DNA from 3 places in the Acidovorax sp. LjRoot129 genome. Region 3 is predicted to be linked to each of the others. Evidence: predicted binding sites of a transcription regulator. Region 3 holds the regulator's gene; each other region holds the start of a gene.
What was found. Region 3 encodes HrcA, which represses chaperone genes, less so after heat shock. Its sites were predicted from a motif close to TTAGCACTCNNNNNNNNNGAGTGCTAA; they were not measured.
Positions count from the first base shown of each region.

Region 1 (3,242 bases), 2.9 Mb from region 3:
GCTGCCGCCAGGGCGATCATCAACAGCGAGGCACGGCGGAATGCGGGGCGTGACATGGAGTCTCCTTTGGAATGTAGGGGGCCAAAAACAGCACGGGGCCCCAGAACTGGGGCCCCGTGAGGCATCTTCTGCAGGAGCGGAATATTACCGCGCCCCTGTGTCCGTTCCGACTGCGTGCGTCGGTGCTCAGGCGTATTCGGCCAGGGCCTTCTTCATCTTCTTCATCGCGGCAACCTCGATCTGGCGAATGCGCTCGGCGCTCACGCCATAGACCGCGGCGAGGTCGTGCAGCGTCATGCCGCCGGTACCGTCGTCGTTGACCTTGAGCCAGCGCTCTTCCACGATGCGGCGGCTGCGCTCGTCCAGGCTGTTCAACGCCGTGGCGATCCCGTCAGTGGCCAGGGCATCGCGCTGGCGCGACTCGATCATGGCGGTGGGCTCATGCGAGGCGTCGGCCAGGTAGGCAATGGGGCCAAAGGCCTGCTCGCCATCGTCCGAAGGCGCGGGGTCCAGCAGTACATCGCCGCCCGACATGCGGGTTTCCATCTCGATGACTTCTTCGCGCTTCACATTGAGGTGCGCGGCGACGGCATCGATCTCGTTTTCGGACAGCGTGTCGCGGTGCGTCGCAGCGTCAGCGGCTGCTGCGTCGGCCTTGAAGCCCTGCTTCATCGAGCGCAGGTTGAAGAACAGCTTGCGCTGGGCCTTGGTCGTGGCCACCTTCACCATGCGCCAGTTCTTCAGGATGTATTCATGGATCTCGGCCTTGATCCAGTGCATGGCGTAGCTCACCAGGCGCACGCCCTGCTCGGGGTCAAAGCGCTTGACGGCCTTCATCAGGCCGACGTTGCCTTCCTGGATCAGGTCGCCGTGAGGCAACCCATAGCCCAGGTACTGGCGCGCAATCGAGACCACCAGGCGCAGGTGCGACATCACCAGCCGGCCGGCGGCATCCACATCATTGTTGTCGCGCAGCTGGCGCGCATAGGTTTGCTCTTCCTCGGGGGTCAGCAGCGGCAGGCGGTTGACGGCCGAAATGTAGGCGTCCAGGTTGCCCAGCGGGGGCACCAGCGCCCAAGGGTTGGCAGGGGCCAAAGTCGTCGTCGCGGTTCCAGACTGAATGTTCATTCCAGGAATCCTTTCCTCTAAGCCGTGAATATTAGCACTCCATCAGATCGAGTGCTAAGCCCAGAGTTCCCGTCTGGTTGTTCTGAGCGGGCCGCGGGCGATCAAACGTCTCTTGTGAAAGGTCCGCAGCCTCTTGGAGCGGGGCAATCGCCAAAGATGATTGATTTCAAAGGGGTTTTTTCTGGTGGCAAGTACTGTTGTAGGGGCAGCCGAAGCGCTTGAAGGTTCCGCGGAGTTGCACTGTGATGCACATCGAAACCTGACAGAAACGCAATTTGATGCAGTGGAGTGCTTATTGGCCACCCCGTGCGGCGATTGTTGTCATTTACAGAACAGTCAGTTCGCGACTCGCTAGTTTTTCTGCGACCAGGTGAGGCGTACAGTTCAACCCATCGATGAGCCGAACCCGCAAGGCGACTCACCGAACCCGGTCTGAGGCAACTCCTGGTTTTCTGCCCCGCTCCGGTTTTTTTGAGACGCTTTTTAAACTTCAAGGACCTTCATCATGAACAACACTGCACGCTTCCTCTCCATCGCCGCTGTCGCTGCCTTCGCTTCTTTTGCCGCCCAAGCCGACGAAGCCGATGCTTCGCAATTCGCCACCAAGTTTGAAACCAGCCGCACCCGTGCTGAAGTTTCCGCAGAAGCTGCCACCGTGGCACAGACACGCAGCATTGAGCCTGCTGGTTCGCGTGTGGTGACCTACGAGTCCACGGCCGACCGCACTGCGGTGCGTGCACAGGCAGCGGACGCTGTGCGCACCGGCCAAATCTCGGCGGGCGAAATCGGCAACGCGATGTGAGTTTCCCGGGCTCCGGCCTGGTAAATAGAAAGGCGCCTTTGGGCGCCTTTTTTCATTCTTGCAGCCCCTGTCCACCGCCATCGGCAACTTGGCGGTGGCGGCCGCCCATGCCAACGCCAACCCTCGGGCAGGTCTGCAATCGCCCACCAAAGCGCCTGAACCCAGCCATTCGGGGCGGCGTTCTCCCGGGTGGTATTGCGAAGGGGCCTATGGCAGACTGCGCAGCCCAGCTTTCGGGAGACGCGCATGACCGAACCGACCGCCCTTTGCGAAATCCGTGTTGTCACCACCACGGTGGCCAACGAAGCCGAGGCGCGGAGGCTGGCGCATTCGGTGTTGCAGTCGCGCCTGGCGGCGTGTGTGCAGGTGGACCCGATCACCGCGTACTTTCGCTGGCAGGGTGCCCTGCAGGAAGACCGGGAGTTCCGCTTGGTGTGCAAAACAGTGCCGCGGGCGGTGGATGGGTTGCTTGGTTTGCTGCGGGCGCAGCACCCTTATGCACTACCGCAGCTGGTGGTGCAGGCGGTGCAGGGCTCTGCCGAGTACGCCAGCTGGGTTGATGCCCAGGTCGCCCAGGCTGCCCAGGCCGCCGTGTTGGCCTGACCGAGCGGCAGGCTCCGCTGCACCCTCGCGCCGTTGATTGCTGAGGCCAGGCGCCCCCACTGCGGGCGCCGAAACCTTGGTGCCCGGGCCCGCGTTCAAAAGGATCAACGCTCGGCGCAAGTTGCGGGGCGGTAGCCGGAGCCCGCCCGCTGCCCCCACCTCAAGTCAGCAGCGCCTGCGCAAACTCCCGCGCACTGAAGGTTTCCAGGTCTTCCAGCTTTTCGCCGACGCCGATGAAATACACCGGAATCGGGCGCTCTTGCGCGATGGCTGCCAGCACACCGCCCTTGGCCGTGCCGTCGAGCTTGGTCACGATGAGCCCGGTGAGCTGCAGCGCGTCATCGAAAGCACGCACCTGGGCCAGCGCGTTCTGGCCCGTGTTGCCGTCGATCACCAGCAGCACCTCGTGCGGGGCAGTGGCATCGGCCTTGGCCACCACGCGACGGATCTTTTTGAGCTCTTCCATCAGGTGCAGCTGAGTGGGCAGGCGCCCGGCGGTGTCGACCAGCACGACATCCTTGCCCCGGGCCTTGCCGGCGGTCACGGCGTCAAAGCTCACGGCGGCGGGGTCGCCGCCTTCCTGGCTCACGATTTCCACGGTGTTGCGGTCGGCCCAGACGCCCAGTTGCTCGCGCGCCGCGGCGCGGAAGGTGTCGGCCGCAGCCAGCAGCACGGCCGCGCCTTCGTCGGCCAGGTGTTTGGTGAGCTT
Region 1 covers NZ_CAXUSE020000001.1:4,168,799-4,172,040, reverse strand. Annotated here, with positions in the region: gene ACSQ3Q_RS19130 (Bug family tripartite tricarboxylate transporter substrate binding protein) at 1-56, opposite strand, end outside; gene rpoH (RNA polymerase sigma factor RpoH) at 187-1,128, opposite strand; gene ACSQ3Q_RS19120 (DUF4148 domain-containing protein) at 1,634-1,930, shown strand; gene cutA (divalent-cation tolerance protein CutA) at 2,177-2,533, shown strand; gene ftsY (signal recognition particle-docking protein FtsY) at 2,694-3,242, opposite strand, start outside.
Region 1: a site for HrcA is predicted at 1,160-1,186, ahead of rpoH (RNA polymerase sigma factor RpoH). Genes of this name have one in related genera too.

Region 2 (3,242 bases), 200 kb from region 3:
ATGTCACCTGCAGCGCCAGCGCCGTCGATGATGATCGTGTTTTCCTTGCCCACTTCGATGCGCTTGGCTTGGCCCAGATCGGCCAGGGTCACCTTTTCGAGCGTCAGGCCCACTTCTTCAGCGATGACCTTGCCGCCCGTCAGGATGGCGATGTCTTCCAGCATGGCCTTGCGGCGGTCGCCGAAGCCAGGTGCCTTCACAGCCACAACCTTCAGGATCCCGCGGATGGTGTTGACCACCAGCGTCGCCAGGGCTTCGCCTTCGACTTCTTCGGCAATGATCAGCAGCGGACGGCCAGCCTTGGCAACTTGCTCCAGCGTGGGCAGCAGGTCGCGGATGTTGCTGATCTTCTTGTCGAACAGCAGCACGAAGGGGTTGTCCAGAATGGCGGATTGCTTTTCTGGGTTGTTGATGAAGTAGGGCGACAGGTAGCCGCGGTCAAACTGCATGCCTTCCACGACGTCCAGTTCGGAGTCGAGGGACTTGCCGTCTTCCACGGTGATCACGCCTTCCTTGCCAACCTTGTCCATGGCGTCAGCGATCAGCTTGCCAATGGTTTCGTCGGAATTGGCAGAGATCGAGCCGACCTGTGCGATTTCCTTGGAGGTGGTCGTGGGCTTGGAAGCCTTCTTCAGCTCGGCAACCAGGGCCGTCACAGCCTTGTCGATACCGCGCTTCAGGTCCATCGGGTTGATACCGGCGGCGACGTACTTGAAGCCTTCGCGCACGATGGCCTGGGCCAGCACGGTGGCGGTGGTGGTGCCATCACCAGCGTTGTCGCTGGTCTTGGAGGCCACTTCCTTCACGAGCTGGGCGCCCATGTTCTGCAGCTTGTCCTTGAGTTCGATTTCCTTGGCCACGGACACACCGTCCTTGGTCACGGTAGGGGCGCCGAACGAGCGCTCCAGCACCACATTGCGGCCCTTAGGACCCAGGGTCACCTTGACCGCGTTGGCCAGGATGTTCACGCCTTCAACCATGCGTGCGCGGGCTTCGCCGCCGAAAACTACGTCTTTTGCTGCCATGATGGAGCTCCTAAATTTGGTTCAAATTTACCGCTAGCGCTTGTCCAGTAAGCGTTAGCAGCTATGAAAATGTGAGTTCTGGAATGCTGGGTGACTTCTGTCTTCGGCCGGGCCTGCGGCCCTTAACTTGGCTGCGCCAAGTTAGCCTTCGACGAAAGTAATCGCTTTAGCGATTACTTTTCGACCACTGCAAACAGATCGTCTTCCTTCATGACCAGCAGCTCGTCGCCGTTGACCTTGACGGTCTGGCCCGAGTACTTGCCGAACAGAACGCGGTCGCCGACCTTCACGTTCAGGGCGAGCACGTCACCCTTGTCGTTCTTCTTGCCGGGGCCGACGGCCAGCACTTCACCTTGATCGGGCTTTTCAGCGGCGTTGTCAGGGATCACGATGCCGGAGGCCGTCGTGGTTTCGCTTTCGATACGCTTGACGATCACGCGATCGTGCAGAGGGCGAAGGTTCATTGCATTGCTCCTGTTTTCAGTAAAAAGCTAAGGGACTCAAGGCCTGGCGATGCCAAGCGCTACCAAATTCCCGGCAGAAGGGTGCTGTTAGCACTCGTCTGAGGTGAGTGCTAATGATACGGGCATTTGTTGCAGTTTCAAGACCACCGCCCGGCTGGGAGTGGGATTTCGGGCTCTGGCCGGCCGACAGGGTGCTGGGTGCCGTAGGCGGCCCATGTCGTGTGACCAAACCCCCTGCGGGCCCAAATTGTCGATTTCGGACAGTCCGCTTCGTCGTTGGTTGGAACATCCTTAGAAAGCTCTTTCCCATGAAATACCTCGGTCTCGCTTACTTCACCCCCGACCAATTCACGGCCATGTCGTCTGAAGACGTCAAGTCACTGGTAAGCCAATGTCCGGCCCTGGACGAAAAGATGCGCGCGACAGGCAAGGTCCTGGTTTCCGCTTCGCTTGGCGAGCCGAATAGCTGGACGACGCTGCACCCCCACAACCGCAAGACGCGCGTCAGCGATGGACCCTATACCGAGTCGAAGGAAGTGATCGGCGGCCTGTTCATCATCGAGGCGGATAGCCGGGAGGAGGCAATCCGCCTCGCATCCATGCACCCAGCCGCCATCCTGGGCGAAGAAGGGGGATGGGCCGTCGAACTCATCCCCATGGATTTCTACCTCGCGCGGTGAGCTGACGGGGAGGGGCGCTTTTACGAGGGGCATGCGTGAGAAATTTCGCGTTGCGGCAGGCCGATGCGCCAAGCGGCTGGTGCAACGCCGTGGGCAAAGCCTAGAGTCCCTGCTCCACGTTGTTGAACCGAACATCCTCCAAAAGGCAGCCATGAAATACACCACTTCGCGCCCCCGCAAAATCATGATCGTCGGAGCGGGTCAGGCGGGACTCCAGCTGGCGCTCGCACTGCAACGTCGGGGCGACGATGTGACCGTGGTCTCTAACCGCTCGGCGCAAGATATTCGCTCTGGCCGGGTGATGTCCAGTCAGTGCATGTTTGACGCGAGCCTTCAACTCGAGCGTGCTCTGGGCCTCAATTTGTGGGACGAAACGTGTCCACCCGTGGAGGGCATTGCGCTGGCCATCCCGAATCCTGGTGAGCCCGCAGCGAAGCTGCTCGACTGGGGCCATCGGCTGGACCATCCGGCACAGTCCGTCGACCAGAGGATGAAGATCCCAGCGTGGATGGCACTGTTTGAGGAAAGGGGTGGGACAGTGCTGTGGATGGAGGCCGGCACCCCGGAGCTGGAGCGCTGGGCCGTCGAATACGAATTGGTCATCGTCGCCGCGGGCAAGGGTGACATCTCTGGCCTCTTTGAACGAGACGCCGAAAAATCACCATTCACTGCACCGCAGCGCGCCCTTGCGCTCACCTATGTGCACGGTATGGCCCCGCGCCCCGAGTATTCGGCGGTGAGCTTCAACTTGATTCCGGGCGTGGGCGAATACTTTGTCTTTCCGGCACTGACCCACACCGGGCCTTGCGACATCATGGTGTTCGAAGGCGTGCCGGGTGGGCCAATGGACTGCTGGGCCGACGTGCAGTCGCCCCAGGAGCATCTTGCCAAGTCAAAGTGGATTCTGGAGACGTTCTTGCCGTGGGAGGCTCGGCGCTGCGATGCCGTTCGACTCACCGACGACAACGGCCGGCTTGTCGGCCGCTTTGCGCCGACAGTGCGCCATCCCGTGGGACGATTGCCCTCCGGCACTCCAGTGCTCGGCATGGGCGATGTCGTGTGTCTGAACGATC
Region 2 covers NZ_CAXUSE020000001.1:1,026,391-1,029,632, forward strand. Annotated here, with positions in the region: gene groL (chaperonin GroEL) at 1-1,025, opposite strand, end outside; gene ACSQ3Q_RS04720 (co-chaperone GroES) at 1,199-1,489, opposite strand; gene ACSQ3Q_RS04725 (YciI family protein) at 1,798-2,169, shown strand; gene ACSQ3Q_RS04730 (styrene monooxygenase/indole monooxygenase family protein) at 2,321-3,242, shown strand, end outside.
Region 2: a site for HrcA is predicted at 1,577-1,603, ahead of ACSQ3Q_RS04720 (co-chaperone GroES). Genes of this name have one in related genera too.

Region 3 (3,242 bases):
CCACAACTGGCCACAGTATCCGACCAGCCAGTTAATCGCATGGTGACGCTCCCTAACGACGTCCTCGTCGACCGCTGAGACGCTCGGTCGATAGCCTGGGCGCGACAAGCGACGCTGACGCGCGACCACGTGTAGCTCTTGTATTTCATAGGCTGCAGCAAAGAGCTCATCCTCCGACCTGAGCCTCGCAGAAGCGCGAAATTCCGTCGCAGACTCGTCGCCGTAAGGAGGAAGGAGCTCTTCTATGAAAGCCACACTGGTCTCAGGCGCCGGAAATGGGATGGCTGGAATCTTATTTAGTGCCCAGAGCAAAACAACGAGACGCTCGCTTTGCCAGGAGAAATCAATAACGAGCTGTCTGCTCGCCTGCTCATTCAATAGCATCTGCTCACTCGTCGTGAGCTCGCTTAAGAGGCCCATCTCGGCTATCCATGCCAGAAGCTCGTCGCACGGAGCACCGACAGTTCCTGCAACGGCCGCACCAAGAGCCAACGTGCGGTTCAGCACATCTTGAAGGGGACGAACCGCGTCCTTTTCGTCGCCGCCAATTTCCAGGGACCGAGCTGCCATAGGTGAAATGAAAGTTGATGACCGAGTGCGCCGTTGACGGGGTGGTCGCGTTAGATGGACTGCGATTGTTGCCTGGACAGTAGCCAGTGCGCGCGCTTCAGAGCTTGACAGCGACAGTCTGCTTTTGGCCGATAGCGGTCATGTTACCAACGGCTGGCAAGGCTGCACCCACGGCCGTTTCGCGCTGCTACTATGAATGTTTGCCTGCGAGCGACCTTACAACCGTAAAATCACTTCATGCTCGATGACCGTGCCAAGTTGTTGCTGAAAGCTCTGGTCGAGCGCTACATCGCCGACGGCCAACCTGTCGGTTCGAGAACACTCTCACGTGCGTCTGGACTCGATTTGTCGCCCGCCACCATTCGTAATGTCATGGCGGATCTGGAGGAGATGGGCCTTATCGCAAGCCCGCATACCTCCGCAGGCCGGATTCCCACTGCACGTGGCTATCGACTGTTTGTCGACACCATGCTCACCGTGCAGCGAGATCCGCTCATGCACCCGGAACTGGTGGCAGAGCAACCCCAAAAAGTGATCAGCAACGCCGCCCAGGTGTTGTCCAATCTTTCCCAGTTCGTCGGCGTTGTCATGGCGCCTCGGCGGACGTCGGTGTTTCGCCACATTGAGTTCCTGCGTCTGTCTGAGCGGCGGTTCCTGGTCATCATTGTGTCGCCGGAAGGGGATGTTCAAAACCGTGTGATCTTTACGGACGTGGACTACTCGCAGTCGCAACTCATCGAGGCTTCGAACTTTTTGAATACGCACTATGCAGGGCTTGCAATGGAGCAAGTGCGTGAGCGCCTCAAGTCTGAAGTGGACCTGTTGCGCGGTGAGATCGCATCACTCATGCAGGCGGCTGTGAATGTAGGGTCCGAGGCCCTTTCGCAAGCGCAGGACGAGGTGGTGATCTCGGGTGAGCGCAATTTGCTTGCAGTGAGTGATTTCTCCAGCGACATGGGGAACCTGCGGCGCGCGTTTGACCTGTTCGAACAAAAGACCCAGATACTGCGGTTGCTGGACATTTCCAGCCAAGCAGAGGGGGTGCGCATCTACATCGGCGGCGAGAGCCATGTGGTGCCGTTCGAAGAATTGTCAGTGGTCAGTTCGCCGTACGAAGTTGATGGCAAGGTGGTGGGTACCCTCGGTGTTATCGGCCCCACGCGCATGCCGTATGACCGCATGATTCAAATTGTCGACATCACGTCAAAGCTCCTGTCCAACGCCCTCAGCCATCGCAAGTAACACCTACAATACGGCGCTTGCCCCGTTGTATGCAAAGCGCTGGAGCATGGCCTGGGGCGTTAGCTCAGTTGGTTAGAGCAGAGGACTCATAATCCTTTGGTCGTTGGTTCAAGTCCAACACGCCCTACCACTCTTCGGTTCCACTCTGGACGGTTCGCAAAGCCAGTTTGTTGCGATGCTTGGCGGTTTTCGCTTTTTGAAGCTTTGCCGTGCATTACAATCGTGGCTTGCGTTGAATTGAGTAGTCGACAGCCTCTCGTTAGAGAGATAGAAGACAGAAAAAATGCAGGGTTTCGAGGGTCGCCAAGAAATCATGCTATAATTCGAAGCTTAGCGGCTGTAGCTCAGCTGGATAGAGTACTTGGCTACGAACCAAGGGGTCGTGGGTTCGATTCCTGCCAGCCGCACCAATGTTTAAAGCCTGCAATCGAAAGATTGCAGGCTTTTTCCATTTGTCCCGGTGCTTTGTATCGAGGGGGAGATTTGCCATGAGCAAGGCCTTTACCAAAGAAACCGATGGGGCGGACGACGATGAGTTGACCCTCCCCGCGCTACCTGCTGGCGGTAAAAACTACATCACGCCGGCCGGCTACAAGCGCCTGCGGGACGAGTTGTTCGACCTGATCGACAACGAGCGCCCGAAGGTGGTCGAAGCTGTCCATTGGGCTGCGAGCAACGGGGACCGGTCTGAAAACGGGGACTATCTATACGGCAAGAAGCGGTTGCGTGAAATCGACCGCCGCATACGGTTTCTGACCAAGCGTCTGGAGATTGCCGAGGTGGTGGATCCAAGCCTGCACGCCGGCAGTGATCAAGTTTTCTTTGGCGCTACAGTGACTTACGCAGACGACGCAGGGGTTGAGCGTTCCATCACCATCCTGGGCATCGATGAGGCCGAGAGCCGCGACGCCCAGGTCAGCTGGATTTCGCCAGTGGCACGCGCGTTGTTGAAGGCGCGCGTGGGAGATGAAGTGCAGCTTCCGACGCCGGGGGGCGTCCGCACACTCGAGGTCGTAGCCGTGAATTACCCTCGTACTTCAACAGCAGCTTGAGCGAATGCGTTAGCACTCGCCGCGCCATCAAGAGCGGACGGTGTTACGCCTGCGGGGTGATGCGGGCTGCACGGATGACGGCTTGTGTCCGCCGCAGATTGCGCAGGGCCGTCTCCAGGTGAGTCTGATCACGCACGGCCACGATGAAGCGCAAATCCGTGGTATCAAGCGCTGCTTCGTCGTCCATGTCGACATGGGTGATGTCCGCTTCCGAATTGGCGAGTTCTGCAGCCACTCGGGCGAGTACGCCCTTGCCATTGCTCACTGTCACCACCACCCCGGTTTCGAACATGCGGGTAGGCTCATCGGACCAGTCCACCGCAATGAAGCGCTCGCTGTCTTTGTGCTGAAGGCGCTTGGCTACGGTGCAGTGGGCGT
Region 3 covers NZ_CAXUSE020000001.1:1,229,366-1,232,607, forward strand. Annotated here, with positions in the region: gene ACSQ3Q_RS05710 (DUF4272 domain-containing protein) at 1-570, opposite strand, end outside; gene hrcA (heat-inducible transcriptional repressor HrcA) at 808-1,812, shown strand; tRNA gene ACSQ3Q_RS05720 (tRNA-Ile) at 1,866-1,942, shown strand; tRNA gene ACSQ3Q_RS05725 (tRNA-Arg) at 2,146-2,222, shown strand; gene greB (transcription elongation factor GreB) at 2,301-2,864, shown strand; gene ACSQ3Q_RS05735 (RelA/SpoT family protein) at 2,908-3,242, opposite strand, start outside.